3 regions of the Exiguobacterium sp. s133 genome follow, and region 2 is predicted to be linked to each of the others. Evidence: riboswitches for the same ligand, from Rfam matches in the RefSeq annotation. Region 2 holds a riboswitch; each other region holds the start of a gene.
What was found. Region 2 has a riboswitch for S-adenosylmethionine ahead of KNP96_RS04090 (methionine ABC transporter ATP-binding protein). Riboswitches for the same ligand answer to the same signal wherever they lie in the genome.
Positions count from the first base shown of each region.

Region 1 (6,212 bases), 240 kb from region 2:
ATCGGACGGCGAAGATCAAGCATCTTGATGATCCCTGCTGGGCGAAGATCGAAATTTTCGGCAACGAGTTCGACGAGTTGTGCTTCTGGAAGTTTACCTGTTCCAAACGTATCAACTGCAATCGATACTGGGTGCGCGACACCAATCGCATACGCAAGTTGAACTTCTGCTTTATCTGCAAGACCAGAAGCTACGAGGTTTTTCGCGACGTAACGTGCTGCATATGCTGCAGAACGGTCAACTTTTGTTGGATCTTTACCAGAGAATGCGCCGCCGCCATGACGTGCATAGCCACCATACGTATCAACGATGATTTTACGTCCAGTTAATCCTGCATCACCTTGTGGTCCACCGATGACGAAGCGACCTGTCGGGTTAATGAAGAACTTTGTTTCCGCATCGATGTATTCTGATGGAATCACAGGTGCGATGACATGCTCTTTCAGGTCTGCTTGGATTTGCTCAAGCGTCACTTCTTCTGCATGTTGTGTTGAGATGACGATTGTATCGACACGAACCGGTTCGTTGTTCTCATTGTATTCTACAGTTACTTGCGTCTTACCATCCGGACGGAGGTAGTCAAGTTGTCCAGTTTTACGGACTTCTGCGAGACGACGAGCAAGTTTGTGTGAAAGTGAGATCGGAAGTGGCATCAATTCAGGCGTTTCTTTCGTTGCATAACCGAACATGAGACCTTGGTCCCCTGCACCGATTGCATCGATTTCTTCATCTGACATGTTACCTTCGCGTGCTTCAAGCGCTTGGTCAACACCGAGAGCGATATCTGCTGATTGCTCATCGATTGAAGTCAATACAGCACAAGTGTCTGCATCGAAACCATATTTAGCGCGTGTATAGCCAATCTCACGAATTGTTTCGCGAACGACTTTCGGGATATCGACATAAGTCGATGTCGTGATTTCACCTGCGACGAGGACAAGTCCTGTCGTGACAGATGTTTCAGCAGCGACACGAGCATTCGGATCGGCTGCGAGGATTGCATCTAAGATAGAATCCGAGATTTGGTCACAGATTTTATCCGGGTGACCTTCAGTAACTGACTCCGACGTAAATAGTCGGCGATTAAGGTTTGTCATGTTTGACCCTCCCAAAAAAGAATTTGACGGTGTACTCATTTCCCCTAGTTGAGTGGGACGGTAAAATGAAAAAAAACCTCTCCATGTCCAAAAAATGGTCAGGGAAAGGTTGTGCGTTCTTCCTTTACCCTCTTATCGTTCGAAGTGTTTACTTCGCTTCAGGAGAGCACCTTTTCCTTCATTAATAGAATTCTTAATGTAGGACGGTTGCCGGGTTTCTTCGGGCCTTGTTCCCTCCACCTGCTCAGAATAAGAGTATCCGTTACGAATTACATGATATAAAGTTGTGACCACTCTGTCAAGCTACGTTTTAATTTCTAGTCGAAACTTTCCCGAAGAGATGTTAAACTGTTAATGCTGAAAGCGTTTCCAAATAAATAGAAATCAGCGCTAAAAAAGGATTGCTCATCCTTTAGTATGTCATATATAATAAATGTGTCATACTAAATGTCAGAGCTAAACCAACGTAGGGGAAAGGTGGGGTCAGGATGCCGATGACGGTCCTGAATATCGAAGAGCTACTCAAGAAGGAGCATGTGTTCAAACAACTATCTGTTGCTGAGCTAGTCGAACATGCAATTCGTAACGAAGAAGGGGTTCTTGCTGAAAATGGCGCTCTGTCTGTAGAAACGGGGAAATTTACAGGTCGTTCACCTAAAGACAAGTTCATTGTTCGCGATCAGTCATGCGAGTCACATATCGATTGGGGCCATGTCAATCAACCGATGGAAGCAGACAACTTCGAGCAACTTTTACAAAAAGTTCTTCGCTACATGAATGAAGCAGATCAGCTCTACTACACAGAAGCTGCTGCTGGTGCAGACACTCATTTTACCCTTCCGGTTCGGATCGTGACACAATATGCTTGGCATAATTTGTTTGCAAAACAACTATTTTTGCGTGAATATCCGACAGAAGCTGCTTTTGAGCCTTTCACGGTTATTTATGCGCCTCACTTCAAAGCAGATCCGAAAGTCGATGGAACGAATTCCGAAACGTTCATCGCCATGTCATTCGAACATCGGATTGTCTTAATCGGTGGAACAGAATATGCGGGCGAAATCAAAAAATCGATTTTCTCTGTCATGAACTACCTTTTACCTCAACGAGACGTCTTATCGATGCATTGCTCGGCTAACGTCGGTCATGAGGGTGACGTCGCCTTATTCTTCGGATTATCCGGTACTGGTAAGACCACACTGTCTGCTGACGACAGTCGTCAATTGATTGGTGACGATGAGCACGGGTGGTCCAACGACGGCGTCTTCAATATCGAAGGTGGCTGTTACGCAAAAACGGTCAACCTATCGCGTGAAAAAGAACCACAAATCTTTGATGCGATTCGGTTTGGCACTGTCCTTGAAAACGTCGTCCTCGATGATGCACGAATTCCTGACTATGATGATACGTCAAAAACGGAAAACACACGGGCCGCTTATCCGATTACAGCGATTGATAATATTGCAGTACCATCACGCGCCGGACATCCGAAAACAATTGTCTTTTTAACAGCTGATGCTTACGGCGTCCTGCCGCCAATCAGTAAGTTGACGAAGGAGCAAGCGATGTATCACTTCTTATCCGGGTATACATCGAAGTTAGCCGGGACAGAGCGTGGCGTAACAGAACCGGAAGCGACATTCTCGACATGCTTCGGTTCACCCTTCTTACCGCTCATTCCTGAAAAATATGCAACGATGCTCGGTGAGCTCATCGACCGGCACGGTGTCACGGTTTACCTCGTCAATACAGGCTGGACGGGTGGCGCATATGGGACGGGAAGTCGGATGAAGCTTGCATATACACGGACGATGGTCAATGCAGCTGTCAACGGCACACTCGCTGATATCCCGACGGAAGAGCATCCGATTTTCGGGCTACACATGCCGCTCGAAGTCCCTGGTGTCCCAAGCGACTTGCTCAACCCTGTCAAAGTTTGGTCGGATGCTGATGCGTATGAACAACAAGCACGGGCTTTGGCGACTAAATTCAAACAAAATTTCACACGGTTCGACAGTGCAACTACTGAAATCAAATCAGCAGGGCCACGTGTTTAATTAAATTAAGATAATTAAAAGGCACCAGACACTGTATGTTCAGTGAGCTGGTGCCTTTTAACGTCCATCAGACGATTGAATCTTCTTCATCCGGTTGCAAATGAAGTTCTTTTTTAGTCAACCAATCTTGACTCTCTTTTAATAGTGCATAGGCACGCTGTTTTGAAATACCAAAACGATGGGTTAGTTTTTCAAACTGTTCAAATTCACCACGGTCGGCACTAATCGCGAGCAATAAACAATCACGAAACGGATGATCTTTTCCTTGTAACACGATTTTCAACGTCGACTCGATTGGTAATTGATCAATGATTTCATCAATATCGACTGACAGTAATGCATCGATATGCGAGAGTAAGCCAATCATGTAGGCACTTTCCGGACGTAACGTCTTTGTTTCAAGTGCAAATAACTCGCATAACTTGGCACAATGCAGTGAAGAACGCAACAACTCGTCTGACCACTTGTACGGACTCGCAAGTCGCATCTCTCGTAAAACGATTAACGAAATCCAACTTTTAAGTTGTGAAAACCCGAGTAGTGAAATCGCTTGACGAACGGATTCGACGGTATTTCGAAGACCAATCCCGGGAGAATTGATGAGCTGGAGGACTTGCACACTAATGTATGGATTTCCTTCGATTTCATCGACGACTTGGTCATAATACTCATCTGATTCGAGCCACTTCAACATCTTTAACAATACAGGCAATTGTGGCGGAACAGCCTTCCCTTTCATCAACATCGGTTTTGCATAAAAATAGCCTTGGAACCAGTCGTACCCCATGCTCAAACTACGAAGATGATCTTCATGCGTTTCGACACGCTCTGCCAACAAACGGATATGCGGATAGTTTCGTTTAACGATATGTAAAATCGCACTTTGTTCACGTGGGTTGATTGCTTCGATATCAATTTTTATTAAATCAATTAAATCAAACAACTCTGGACCATGATTTCGTAATAAATCCGTCACGAAATCATCCAAGGCCAATTGAAATCCAGCCTCTTTCCATTTTTTCAAAACCGACAGCATATGTGAATCGATGACGACGGTCTCAAGCACCTCGATGACAAATCGTTCCGGATCTAAGTGATCAATCAGCTCACCTTGTAATAAATCACCGGTGAAATTGATGAATAAACGTTTTCCTTCTGCCACTCGATCGACACCTAAATGGACGAGCGTATTCGTCAACACGTCCATCGTCGCTAATTCACCATCAAAAATAGCAGGCGCTTCCACTGAACGATATAATAATTCAAATGCATCGATGGCACCGGATCGATTCACGATTGGTTGTCGTGCCAGCAAGATTTCCATCCCGTTCTCCCCTTTTGTCTTCCACCCTATTGTTCACTTCATATTTTCTAGTATACCAAATATTGTTTTTTGTTTAAAAAATGCTTTTTTAAAACATATCAATGTTACTGATTTCCTAAAAAAAGTCACCCCGGCTGTTCGAGGTGACTACATCCTATGTTCCATCAGCGCAACATCCAATCGATGATTTCCTTCGTCACAGCAAATTTTTCGTGCAACGGAAATTGATGGGCCTGCTCGTAAATACGAAGCCGCGTCTGACTCGGATAGCGCGCAGCATAATTCGTTGCATGACGTAAGCGAACCTTTTGATCGTACCGTCCGTGAATCAGCAAGACTTGCCCTTGTGGAGCGGCGTAGAGCGGCGAACGGATTTGATACGCTTGTTGTTGCGTCTCTGGCAATCCACCCGTGAAACGGCGTAACATTTTTTGCATCGTTCTCTGTTCTTCATATGTCCAGACGAGATTCGTCACCCCTGCCCATGAGACCGTGCGCGCGACCGGGCGATGATGTGCCAACAACAAGGCCATCTGCCCACCACGAGAGAAGCCAAACACCGAGACGCGTTCCGCGTGACGGGTTAACCAATCATATGCCCCTGTTGCATCACGAATATCATGATGACCAAAATCTTCCTTCCCTGTGCCTCCTAAGTTCCCTCGGTAAAAAGGGGCCATGACTAAAAATCCGGCTTGAGCAAACTGCATCAGTCGCGTCGGTCGAACCATTCCGATATTACGTGTCCCGCCACGTAAATACAGCATCCCTTGCCCATTCGGACGTGTCGGTAAAACGACATAGGCACCGACCCGTTCGTGATCAGATGTTTCATAGTATATACGAAACGTCCGGAAGGGACCTTGCTTCGGCAATTCAAACCAATCGGCGTTCGGCGAGTACACGAAGTGTCTCCGGAAGGACACGGTCCTTCATCATAAAGCTGTATTTTCGATTCGCGTCAAGACGCTGCGGGAGGTCGTCCAACAAAAAGGCTCCGTCTGTCTCATCGACAGCGAGATGCGGAACGAGTGATTCGATTTCGGCGAAGTAGATATTCTTAATGATTGTATCGCCTCGTCCTTCGACACGATATTGACCAATGTAGGCGAGGCTTGCGATGCTACCGCCTGTCTCCTCCATCACTTCCCGGCGTGCCGCTTCTTCCGCTGTTTCACCCGGTTCGACTTTTCCCCCAGGAAACTCGTACCCGCGCTGCTTATGATGCGTCAATAGCCATTTCCCCTCGTACACGGCAATGACCCAGACATGGAGAGGTTTTGTCGAGAAAGGATGATCATCGAAACTCAACTCAACTTGATTTTGATAGTAATCTAAAAATCTAATCACGTACGTGCACCTCATTTCTTCTTCTACCTTCACTTTACCTGTTTCGAAAGCATTCTAAAAGTGAAAGTGCGTAGGAATCGAGGAGAATGACAAAAAAAGGCATCCCCTGTCATCCAGGAGATGCCTTTCCAACTTATTTCAAGCGTGCTTCGAGCTCTGCTTTTTCTGCTTCAAAACCAGGTTTTCCGAGAAGTGCGAACATATTTTTCTTATATGCCTCAACACCCGGTTGGTCGAATGGGTTAACTCCAAGAAGATAACCGCTCATCGCGCAAGCTTTTTCGAAGAAGTAGAACAAGAATCCGAGATGGTACGGCGTCATCTCTGGTAATTCGACTGTTAAGTTCGGAACTTGACCATCTGTATGAGCAAGTAACGTCCCTT
Region 1 covers NZ_JACSMK010000002.1:60,399-66,610, forward strand. The annotation lists gene metK (methionine adenosyltransferase) at 1-1,097, opposite strand, end outside; SAM riboswitch class I at 1,227-1,353, opposite strand; gene pckA (phosphoenolpyruvate carboxykinase (ATP)) at 1,586-3,154, shown strand; gene KNP96_RS02890 (EAL and HDOD domain-containing protein) at 3,222-4,478, opposite strand; gene KNP96_RS02895 (alpha/beta hydrolase family protein) at 4,643-5,383, opposite strand; gene ytkD (RNA deprotection pyrophosphohydrolase) at 5,355-5,828, opposite strand; gene KNP96_RS02905 (glucose-6-phosphate isomerase) at 5,962-6,212, opposite strand, start outside.
Region 1: it holds a riboswitch for S-adenosylmethionine, as region 2 does, so the genes downstream of both, metK (methionine adenosyltransferase) here and KNP96_RS04090 (methionine ABC transporter ATP-binding protein) in region 2, are expected to answer to the same signal.

Region 2 (6,212 bases):
CCAAAGCAATCCATCGCGTCATCAAGTCCCATCACAAACCGTTACGTTCCATCATCTTGACGCATGCCCACGCTGATCATGTCGGTTCACTCGACTTCTTAGCGAATGCCTTTCCACTCGCCGAAGTGGCAATCAGTTACCGCGACGCAGCGCTTCTTAGCGGTGACGAATCGCTTCGTGAAGGAGAGACGACACCCTTAAAAGGGGGCATCCCGAAAAACATCAAGACACGACCAGACCGTCTGCTTGAAAGCGGCCAACAAGTCGGAAGCCTGAGCGTCATTACGTCTCCTGGGCACACCCCGGGCTCGATTTCCTTATGGCATGAAGGCAGTCGGACGTTGATTGCCGGAGATGCCTTCCAAACACAAGGCGGAATCGCTGTTTCCGGCGATACGCGCTGGCAGTTCCCGTTCCCTGCTCTCGCGACTTGGGATAAAGACGTCGCCTTGAAGTCCGCCCATCAATTGACGGAACTGACGCCCGACATCCTTGCGACTGGACATGGTCCTCTCGTTCTCGCACCGAGCTATGAAATGCGTGAAGCTGTCGATCGGTTTGAACAATTGTTAAAACGCTGATCCCACAACAATCTACCGAACCCTTTACCTTGCTTAAAAAGCAGGAAGTGCGGGAGGTAAAAGCGTAAGTATAGACAATTCATGCAGCCGATTTAGAGCGCAATCCGTCTTGAATCGCATTAAACCGAAAAAAGCAATCGTTCGCGCCCCTGTCGCTTTGAAGACGAGACGAGGAACTGATCGCATCTAGACATAGCGTATTCACTTCTCGCACACGTTTTTCTACACGCTCAAAGGGTCTGACTCAAAAGCGGGAACCACTCTCGATTAAAAGGAATCAGGACTTTTTCCATACGTATCTCAGTCAAACACTCAACTATCTGAAACAATAAACATTTGTATAGATATGGCCGATGATCCCGTCAAAAGTGGGTCATCGGCCATTTACTTAATGGAGGACGGGAACGTTCATCCTCGACCCCTGTGGGAAAAGGTAGCGCGATTCGCGGTGAGGATAACAAAACCGTCCGTCACTCTGATTGATGTTGGAGCGACTCTTGAGTCAGCTCCTTCTTTTTTCATCAGCCCGTTCGAAATCAGCGGGACCTAACTCTTGTCATGACCCTCGATCAGAATGTTCCTCAAAACCACGGCACTTTTTCTAGCGTGTCACTTTCTTGTATTTTCCTAAGATGAAACCCTTCACTATTTCACCGACTCGTTTGGTACAGACGCGCCTCATAGGGCTGTAAGATCTCACTTGCACTCTCTTCATAGTTCGAGAGAAGTAACTGTTCATTCGGTAAGGCGAATGTCGTTTCGACCTGTTCATCATGGACGTTCAAGACGATTCGCCACGTCACCCCTGCGAATTCCCGTTCATATACGTAAAGATAAGGATCCTGAATCGCCAAATCACGATACACGCCATACACCATGACAGGATGTTCTTTTCGTAATTGAATCAACTCCCGGTAAAACGCGAGAACCGATTGCGGATCCTGTTCAGCTGCCTGCACGTTGATTGTTTTATAGTTCGGATTGACCGTCATCCATGGTGCCCCTGTCGTAAATCCGCCTGCCCGGCTATCATCCCATTGCATCGGTGTCCGCGAATTATCCCGCGCCCGTAGCTGCATCGATGACAAGACAGCGCCACTCGGCTCTCCCGCTGCGACGCGCTCCTCGTAACGATTACGGAAGGCGACGTCTTGGTACAGAGAAGCATCCGAGAAACGAATACCCGTCATCCCGATTTCTTCTCCTTGATAGACATACGGGATACCCGGTAACGTGTGTAACATCAAGCCGAGTAACTTGGCGCTCTCGACACGATAGCGCTCGCTACCGAAGCGCGTGACTTGTCTTGTATGATCGTGATTATTCAAAAATTGTGAAGTGACGCCTTTCGGGTACAGCGCATCATACCACCGTTTTTGAATCTGTTTATACCGCAACAGGTCCATTTCTTCCATGTCATCGGCGACTTCGAAATGAAACAACGTCTGTAACTCCTGACGTTCTTCGCTGACATATAACAGCCCGTCTTCGGGACCGACAAACGGAATCTCCCCGACCGTAAACAAGTCTTTCCCCGCAAGAACTTCCTGATGCATCTCCTGTAAAAATTCATGGACTCCCGGTTGATTGCCTAAGTAGGACAAGTCAAACGGATCCTCCACATCGTCAAACGCCGCTCGTTTTTTAATCAAGTTAATGACATCCATCCGGAAACCATCGATACCTCGGTCAATCCACCATCGCATCATCGTGTAGACAGCTTGACGGACGGCAGGCTGTTCCCAGTTCAAATCAGGTTGTTCTGACGCAAACGAATGAAAATAGTACTGTTGCCGTCCTTCATCCCACGTCCATGGACTCGGCGCAAAATACGACCGCCAATTGTTTGGTGGTGTTCCTTTTTCCCCGTCATGCCAAATGTACCAATCTGACTTATCATTCGTTTGATCACGGCGCGACTCCTCAAACCAGTGATGTTGATTACTTGTGTGATTGACGACAAGATCGAGAATGATTTTTAAGCCGCGCGCATGCGCCGATTCAATCAGCTGGTCCAAATCTGCCATCGTGCCGGCTTTCTCCATGATGCCGTAATAGTCAGCGATGTCGTAACCGTTGTCGATATCAGGTGATGTATAACAGGGGTTAAGCCAAATGACACCCACCCCGAGTGAGGCGATGTAGTCGAGCTTTTCGATCACGCCCCGCAAGTCCCCCATCCCGTCTCCATTCGAGTCGTTAAAACTCCGCCAGTACACTTGATAAACGACGGCTTCTTTCCACCAGGTCCGATTCATCTTTTCCATCTCCCGTCTAGTAGTCAATCGATTACTTGTCTAGTGTATCAAGAACATCGTCTGAAATTGGAATGTTCTTCTAATTTTTAAGGGATTTTAAAAAACCTCTTTCATTTTGACTGAAAATTCGCTATTCTTGACGACAATACCCGAAGGAGGAACAGAGATGAAACATTTCGCCCCATCGATCGCCATCGATCGCTTGCCCGATCCCGTCTTCGCAGAACTTGCCCAACGGATCGGTTCCGTCAAAGCCGCAGGACACGACGTCATCACGCTTGGTCAAGGAACGCCGGACCAAACGACACCCGTACATATTCTCGATGCTTTAAAACAAGCCATCGATGATGCAAGTAATCTCCAGTACCCCCCGTTTCGCGGACATGATTTCTTAAAGCAGGCCGTCGCTAATTTTTATGAATCAGAATTTGGCGTGTCGATTGATCCGGCGACAGAAGTCGCGATTTTACTCGGAAGCAAGGCCGGCATCGTCGCCCTTCCGCAGACGATCGTCAATCCCGGTGAAGGAGTCATCGTCCCGGATCCCGGTTACCCGGATTACTTGTCGGGCGCAGCACTTGCCGGTGCGTATCCAATCACGCTTCCGCTTCTCGCTGAAAATAGCTTTTTGCCTGACTATGACCTCCTCGATTCGCTCGACGTCGAACGGGCCCGGATGTTGTTCCTCAACTACCCGAGTAATCCGACCGGTGCGACGGCGACAGCGAAAGCCTTTGAACAGACGGTCGCATTCGCTGATGAAAACGACATTTGTGTCGTCCACGATTTAGCGTACGGCGGGATCAGCTTCGATGGTCCGACACGTAGTTTCCTCCAGACGGAAGGGGCAAAAGACGTCGGAATCGAACTGTTTTCGCTCTCAAAACGATTCAACATGTCCGGCTTTCGGATCGCCTTTGCGATCGGTAATCCATCCGTCATCGCGAGCATCGAAACATACCAGGAACACCTTTACGTCAGTGCCTTCACACCGATCCAGCATGCAGCGACGGTCGCACTTTCAAGCGATCAGACATGTGTCCGTGAACTGAGCGCCTTGTATGAGACGCGACGCGATGCGTTGTTCGGTGCATTAAACGAAATCGGCTGGGCAGGACCGGTTCCGGGTGGTTCGTTCTTCGTCTGGCTCCCTGTTCCGTCCGGCTTCACGTCACAAAGCTTCACCGATCACCTGCTCGACGAAGCGCACGTCGCCGTGACACCGGGTCATTTCTTTGGTACATACGGTGAAGGTTACGTCCGGATCAGTCTGATTGCCGATGTCGACCGACTCGTCGAGGCTGTCAAACGAATCGGGACCCTTCAGCTCTTCCAAACCGCCGTTGCCGAATAATTCTGAAAAAACGTTTGACAGATGGGAATCATTTCCGTTAAAGTAAATCCCAACAGCATAGCTACTTATCGAGAGCGACCGAGGGATTAGGCCCAACGACGTCCGGCAACCACCAGTAATGGAACGGTGCCACATCCTACAGAACTTCTTTTGTTCTGAGAGATAAGTTACGAAATTCTACAATTCGTCGCTTTTTTCTGGTTGCTCTCTAACTGGAAAAAAGCGATTTTTTTGTATAGGGAGGGAAACATCATGATTGAGTTCGCACACATCACAAAACAATTTGTCCGTGACCGCACACCGATTTTTGCATTAAACGATGTCAACTTAACGATTGAACAAGGGGAAATCTTCGGCATCATCGGTGAATCCGGCGCCGGAAAAAGTACACTCTTACGGTTGATTAACGGACTCGAGACACCGACGAGCGGTACGGTCATAGTAGACGGAGCCAATCTATCACGTGTCTCCAAAACGTCTCTCCGCAAACTCCGTCTCCGGGTCGGTATGATCTTTCAACACTTTCAACTGATTCAGTCCCGCACGGTTGCCGACAATATCGCGTTCGCCTTAAAGGCTGCCGGTGTCAAACGGCGTGAGTTCCCGAAACGGATTCAAGAATTAACGGCACTCGTCGGACTCGAAGGATTCGAGACGAACTATCCGAGCCAACTCAGTGGTGGACAAAAACAACGCGTCGGCATCGCACGAGCGCTCGCCAACAATCCAAACATCTTACTCTGTGACGAAGCGACATCAGCGCTCGATCCGGTGACGACGCTCCAGATTCTCGATTTACTGAAAGATTTGAACGCCCGGCTCGGTTTGACGATCATCCTCATCACCCACGAAATCGATGTCGTCAAACAAATTTGTCACCGCGTTGCCGTCATGGCGCACGGTGAAGTCGTCGAAGTCGCTTCGACTTACGCCATATTTAGTCAAGCCGAACATCCGGTCACAAAACATTACGTCGATACGGCACTCCAAATCGAGTTGCCGGAACGAATTTTACGGACGACACCCGGCAAAGTCATTCGACTTCAGTTCACGGGTGAAAAAACAGGTGAGAGTACCTTATCTGAAGCCATCAAACAATTCGATATCGCAGTCAGCATCCTGCATGGGAAGGTCGACTACATTCAGGACGTCGCGTTTGGCGTCTTAATCGTCAGTTTGACGGGACCGACACTGCATGTGAATCGTGCCTTAACCTGGCTCGAGGGACAGTTGCACGCAATCGAGGTGATTCAAGATGTCGCTTGACCGGTTTACGACAATGCTTCCCGACTTAACGAAAGCACTCGGAGAGACGGCCTTCATGGTCGGCATTTCACTCGCCTTCGCCATCATCATCGGAATTCCACTCGGGATTTTATTATTCATCACCGACCGCGGACTCTTTTTCCAAAATGTTTTCATTCGAACGACGTTGGACTTCGCCATCAACATCGTCCGCTCGTTACCATTCATCATCCTACTCGTTGCTTTGATTCCATTGACGCAACTCATCACGAAGACGACAATCGGTCCCGCTGCCGCCTCGGTCAGTTTGAGCGTCGCCGCGATTCCGTTTCTCGCCCGACTCGTCGAAACCTCACTCCGTGAGATTCCACCCGGCTTGATTGAAGCAGCAGAAGCGTGCGGGGCGAAACCGCTTCGCATCATTATCAGTGTTCTCCTTCCGGAAGCATTGCCCGGAATCATTCAAGGCTTGACGTTGACCTTGATCAGCCTGATCGGATTCTCAGCGATGGCAGGGATCGTCGGTGGCGGCGGAATTGGTGACCTCGCGATCCGGTTCGGTTATTACCGGTACGATAACGTCGTCATGATCATGACGATCGTCGTGCTTGTCGTCATCATTCAAGTCATTCAGGCACTCGGCAACCGGTTCGCACGTGTCGCCGATAAACGATAACTTACAAATAGAGAACGCAAGGGAGAGATTACGATGAAAAAACGCTATGCCTTTTTAGCAACAGGATTATTAGGAGCAAGCATCTTAGCCGGATGCGG
Region 2 covers NZ_JACSMK010000002.1:300,195-306,406, forward strand. The annotation lists gene KNP96_RS04075 (MBL fold metallo-hydrolase) at 1-581, shown strand, start outside; gene KNP96_RS04080 (alpha-glucosidase) at 1,232-2,839, opposite strand; gene KNP96_RS04085 (aminotransferase class I/II-fold pyridoxal phosphate-dependent enzyme) at 3,006-4,193, shown strand; SAM riboswitch class I at 4,256-4,362, shown strand; gene KNP96_RS04090 (methionine ABC transporter ATP-binding protein) at 4,446-5,459, shown strand; gene KNP96_RS04095 (methionine ABC transporter permease) at 5,449-6,114, shown strand; gene KNP96_RS04100 (MetQ/NlpA family ABC transporter substrate-binding protein) at 6,148-6,212, shown strand, end outside.

Region 3 (6,212 bases), on a different contig from region 2:
GTTGAGTACAGCCGGCGTTACATCGTCCACCAAAGCCAAATCCAACTCGGAGAGATGGATGAGGAACAGTGTTTTGTCGAACGGACGAAGCTCGTCCATGAATACCGGAAGTTTTTGTTTACGGATCCTGGTTTGCCGCAAGAATTACTTCCGGATGCCTGGAACGGACACCATGCGGCAGTATTGTTCGAACAATACTATCGCCTGCTTGCGGCACCGGCCAGCCGATTTTTTGAGTCGATTTTCAAAGAGACACACGACGTGACACAAAAAAGTGCTGACTACGATGCGTCGGAGCATCCATTGTTTGCGGAGCGGTCGTAAGCGCAAGTAACCTTGTGCTTACGACCGTAGCGTCAATTGAGAAATGAATCTATTACAGGTGAGCTCCGGTCTTCTGGAAGTTCACTTTTCGCATGTGGAAAACAGTTATTGTCCGAGCTGTTCCCGGAAGGCGTACCCTTTATCAACATAGGAGTCGATTGATTCCTGAATCATCTCGAGATCAGCTGGTGTCAACTGCCGCACGATTTTACCGGGGGAGCCGACGATCAAGGAGCGGGGCGGGAACTTCTTGCCCGGGGGAATCAACGTATTGGCGCCGATGATACATTCTTCACCGATTTCGGCGTGATCAAGGACCGTCGCCCCCATGCCGACGATCGATCTGCGACCGATGCGACAGCCATGGAGAATCGCATTATGTCCGACCGTCACCTCGTCTTCGACGATGACAGGTGCCCCTTCGTATAAATGAATCGTCGCGTTGTCCTGGATGCTGCAACGCTTCCCGATTGTAATCGGTCCTTCGTCCCCGCGTAATACGGCGTTGAACCAAACCGTTGACTCTTCACCGATCGTTACGTCACCGATTAAGAATGCTCCCGGCGCCACGAAGACGGTCTCCGCAAGTCTAGGTGTCGTATCACGATATGGAATATTCATAAAAATCCCTCTTTTCCGATTAATGAATTTCAATTCAGTCTTACTTAGTATACCATTCTTAAACAGCAGATTGGAGGAAGACGATGTCCCGATTATGTGAGTTACTGCAAATCCGCGTTCCAATCATCCAAGGCGGAATGGGAAATGTCAGTCATGCTGCCTTAACGGCAGCCGTCTCGAATGCCGGTGGTTTAGGAACACTCGGTTGTGGCACACGTTCGCCGGAAGAAATGCGCCGTTTGATTGAGCAGACCCGTCAATTAACAACGCATCCGATTGCCTTGAACATTGCGATTGGTGTCTCGCCGCATACGGAAGCCCTGATTGAATTAGCGATAGCAGAACAGATTCCGGTCGTGTCCTTATCAGCCGGAAACCCAGCACCCTATACTGAACGTTTACGGACGGCCGGAATTACGACGATTGCGGTCATCGCGTCAGTCAAACATGCATTAAAGGCAGAAACGGCCGGGGTCGATTTGCTTGTTGCAGAAGGTGTGGAAGCGGCAGGTATCAATTCACCGCTCGAGCTGACGACGCTGACACTGGTTCCGCAAATCGTGGATCAGGTCACGCTTCCCGTCATCGCGGCTGGTGGAATTGGAGACGGTCGTGGCCTTGCAGCCGCTTGGATGCTTGGTGCATCCGGTGTTCAACTCGGTACGCGGCTGATTGCGACGCAAGAAGCAGTCGTTCATGCGAACTACAAGAACCATCTCGTAGAAGCAACGGATCTTGAGACACGAATCATCGGTCGTTCCGTCGGTCGTGTCCGGCGTGTGTTAAATGGACCGTACGTTGCTGCACTACAAGGTGTTTCATCGCTTGATGAGTTTAACGCGAAGACGACAGAAGCGTATCACTTGACGGGTGCGGTCGATGGTGACGAGGTCAACGGGTATGTCAACGCCGGTCTCGTGTCTGGTCTCGTTACAGATATTCCGACCGTATCTGAATTATTCGAGCGGATGCAACAGGAAGCTTATACGCAAATTGAACGGGTGCGGGCCGATTATATGTAATGGATCAGTAATCAGTAAGGCGGATTGTTCCTGGGAAGACGAACAATCCGTCTTCGGACTGTAGACAACGTGCGATCGGGAGATCAAGCGTCGTTATTCGTTGCTTTCCCCGTAGGAGTCTACGAAACGTGACGCTTTTTAGGTGATATCGCTTTGAAGACGAGGCGAGACGGGGAAGCGCGAACGGATTGCATCCCGATATCGCATGGTTACGCCTCTTAATCGATTATCTACACGCTGAAGACGGGCAATCCGTCTTTTTTTATACAATTTTTTAAAATGGGACATTTGTCCTTTTCAGATAAGGTGAAAATAGTGTCTACTCATAACAGAAGAAACAAAAGGAGGTGCCTTAAAGTGCAGGGAGTTATATTCGCATTAATGAGTGGACTATTCATTGCGTTGCAGGGGATTTTTAATGCCCGTTTAGGAGATGCCATTGGTCCGTGGTTTTCGGTGACGATCGTTCATTTCGTCGGATTGATGGGGTGCTTAGCGATTTATAGTGTGGTTCGTGACCGGAAAATCGGCGGTTTTCGACAGCTTCCGCTCCTCTATGCCAGTGGCGGATTGCTTGGCGTACTCGTCGTCGTGACCGAACTGACGTCGATTCAGTTACTTGGCATGACGTGGGCGATGTGTTTGTTGCTCGTCGCACAAATTTTATGTGCATTCGTGATTGATTTGAACGGCTGGTTTGGTGTCATCAAAAAAAGGAGTAACCGGGGACAGTGGATCGGGATCAGTTTGATGCTTGCCGGAGTTGCGATTTTTTCACTGTCCTAAAGGGAGGGCCTATGCAGACGATTGAGACCTATTTAAAACAGTACGACTTAGCGGATATTTTTACGGAGACCAGTAAAGGCTATTTACGCATCGAAACGTTTTCGGAAGGGGACCTGTTATGTGTGACGGGTGAACCGATTGACCGGATGTATTTCATCGTCGAAGGAAAAATTAAAATCTCTGCAGCATCGGCTGAAGGGAAACAACGGATTTTACGCTTCAAAAAGGCGATGACGGTGATTGGTGATGCGGAATATATCAATCAACGGGAAGTCTTGAATACCATCGAGGTGATTACGGACGTCGTGGCACTCAGCATTCCGTATGCGATCTTACGTGAGCACAATACGACGAACACCTTTTTACAATTTTTACTGCGGGTCATTACGACCAAGTGGTACGCGGACTCGAAATCAGCATCATTTCATGTCCTCTATTCGGTCGAAGAACGATTTGCCGGATATCTGTTATCGATTACCTCGGACGTTTCCGACAGTCTGTTTTATCAAGAGATGCGAACGTCGAATCTCCATGACGTCGCCGATTGGCTCGGGACGAGTTACCGTCATTTAAACCGTATCATCTCAACACTTTGTGAAGAAGAAATCTTGGCGAGACGACGCGGGAAAATCATTATTTTAGATGTAGAGCGGATTAAAGAAAAAGCGAACGGAAATAGTTACGAATAAGGAGGGGCTAGCGTGGGACTAGGTATGTTTTGTGCGATTACGGCAGGAATGATGATTAGTTTACAGACGGTATTGAATGCACGGATGAGTCATGCGTTCGGGGCATGGGCGACGACGACCCTCGTCTTTTTTGTCGGGTTCATCGGTTCACTGTTTGCGCTACTCGTATTTCGGGGTGGCACATTCTCGAACATTCAAACGGTCGAACCGCTTTATTTATTCGGTGGTCTGGTCGGTGTCGGTGTCGTATTTTGTGTGATGCGCGGGATTCAGCTGCTCGGTCCATCGATTGCGATTTCGGTCGTCTTGATTTCGCAACTGAGTTTTGCATTATGTGTCGACTTGTTCGGTTGGTTCGGTTTACCGGAACTTGAGCTTTCGCTCGGACAAGTCGCTGGATTGCTTGTGATGCTAGCCGGTATTTTTGTGTTGAAACGATATCAAGTCGTAGAAATCGAATCTTCGGATGAGTTGTCGGAAAAGGTATCGTAATTCTTACGGTTAACTCTGGCAGTATAAAGTCGATTTTTTAGCGCGAAGACGAATCAGTAGTTGTGGAATGAAAGATTCGTTCTTTTCGTTGCTTTCCTCGGGCGAGGCGCAAGCCGTTGCTCCTTGATCCTCACGGACAACGAGCAGGGTCTTGCCAGCCTCTTGGCAGCGCGTGTTCACGCGCTTTTTCCCGTAGGAGTCAACGAAAAACGAAGTTTTCAGGGTGTACCGTAGAGAAAATCATAGAGTAGTGTTAGAGCGCAATCCGTCTCGAATCGCTTTGAAGACAAGGCGAGACAGGGAAACGCGAACGGATTGCCTCTTGTTATAGCATAGTCACTCTTCATAAGAGTTTGTCTACATGCTGAAAGCCCGCACGAAGCGGGCTTTTTTAGTTTAGACAGATACTTCTTCTTTCCAAGCCACATCGATGAATTCATCGCGACCGGATGCTTTCCGGTCTTTTTTGTAGTGTTCCGGATTCTTTTTGTGGAAGTTTTGATGATAGTCTTCTGCTGGATAGAAGGCTTGTGCCGCTTCGATTCGTGTGACGATCGGCTGCTTAAAGCGATTGCTCGCAGCAAGCGCGTCACGTGAAGCAATCGCAGCAAGGCGCTGTTCTTCCGTATGATAAAAGATGGCAGGTGCGTATTGTGTCCCACGGTCCTGGAACTGTCCGCCGGCGTCAGTCGGATCCGTTTGCGGCCAGTAAAGTTCGAGTAACCGCTCGTATGAGAATAACGCCGGATCAAATGTAATCTCGACGACCTCCGAATGACCGGTCGTGCCTGTTTTTATTTGTTCGTATGTCGGATTTTCGATTTGTCCTCCTGTATAACCGGAAACAATTCCGTGAATACCGGGCAGTTCTTCGAATGGGGTCACCATGCACCAGAAACAGCCTCCTGCGAATGTTGCTTTTTCCATCTATATCTCGTCCTTTCCGCTGGCGGTAGTCGCCCTGTAATCATTCGTGCTCTGACAGCGAGAAAACGAAAACGACTCCTTTGCTTGGTTGCAAAAGGAGTCGTCGCTTTTTATCAACCAAAGCTTGCGCTTTGCTGGTCGTAGCACCTTGCCACTGAAGGCAGGTTGCTGGGACGTCATCGATCCAGATCTCTCAGTCCACTCTTGATAAGTGTTATATGAAGTTGATTAAATTCGTTATCATTGATGTGATAATAGCATCTCTAAAACGACAAAGTCAATCATTAAGATTGTAAGGCATGCAGGACGGTCGCACCTAGAGATTTCGCGCCGACGAGTAGTGCCCGTTCATCGATTTCATATTTCGGATGGTGTTGCGGATAAATCGTACTCCCGTCCGTTTTGGCGGACCCCGTAAAGAAGTAGCTTCCTGGGGTACGCTCTAAATAATAGGCGAAATCGTCTGCTGCCATCATCGGTTTGAGTTCTTTGACAGATGCCTCACCTAAGAAAGCCGTCGCTTCTTTAACGAGATTTGTTTCTACCGGATGATTCCAAAGGGATGGATAACCCGTCGTAAAGTCGATGGAGTAGCTCGCACCGATTCCGGCACACGTCGTCCGAGCAACTAAATCGACCTGCTGGCGTAACTGGTGACGCAGCGCTTCGTCAAATGTCCGGATTTCACCGACAATCCGTGCCTCACCAGTAACGATGTTCGGAGCCGTTCCGGCATGGAATGAACCGATTGCGATGATGGCAGGTGAAAACGGATCAACGCGCCGACTGACGAGGTGTTGGAGATTACAGACGAGTTGTGCCCCGGCGACGAGTGCATCTTGTGTTTTATGAGGGGCTTGCGCATGACCACCCTGTCCGTGGACAACGATTTCGAATTCATCGATGGCGCACAGCGTATGTCCTGCGTGATAGCCAATTGTTCCGACAGGTAAGTCATTTTCGAGATGCGTACCGAAAATTGCATCGACCCCGTCAAGACAGCCGTCTTCAATCATTTGAATGGCACCACCCGGGAAGACTTCTTCCCCGTGCTGATGAATGAACACGATTGTTCCGTGAAGGTCTTCTTGCAGTGCTGTAAAGGCCGAGGCAAGACCGAGTGCAATCGCCGTATGTCCGTCATGTCCACACGCATGCATGACACCCGGATGAATCGAACGGAAGGCGAGATCCGTTTCCTCCTGCAGTGGCAGGGCATCGAAATCGGCCCGAATGGCGATGGTCTTTCCAGGATGTTTTCCTTTGAGGGTCGCGACGATCCCGCTACCACCGACGTTCCTGCGGTAAGGGAGACCAAGCTCATCATAAAATGAGGCGATGGCGTTTGGTG
Region 3 covers NZ_JACSMK010000007.1:107,775-113,986, forward strand. The annotation lists gene paaX (phenylacetic acid degradation operon negative regulatory protein PaaX) at 1-324, shown strand, start outside; gene KNP96_RS10910 (gamma carbonic anhydrase family protein) at 430-945, opposite strand; gene KNP96_RS10915 (NAD(P)H-dependent flavin oxidoreductase) at 1,029-1,967, shown strand; gene KNP96_RS10920 (DMT family transporter) at 2,325-2,753, shown strand; gene KNP96_RS10925 (Crp/Fnr family transcriptional regulator) at 2,765-3,442, shown strand; gene KNP96_RS10930 (DMT family transporter) at 3,455-3,934, shown strand; gene msrA (peptide-methionine (S)-S-oxide reductase MsrA) at 4,331-4,861, opposite strand; SAM riboswitch class I at 4,969-5,075, opposite strand; gene KNP96_RS10940 (M20 metallopeptidase family protein) at 5,146-6,212, opposite strand, start outside.
Region 3: it holds a riboswitch for S-adenosylmethionine, as region 2 does, so the genes downstream of both, msrA (peptide-methionine (S)-S-oxide reductase MsrA) here and KNP96_RS04090 (methionine ABC transporter ATP-binding protein) in region 2, are expected to answer to the same signal.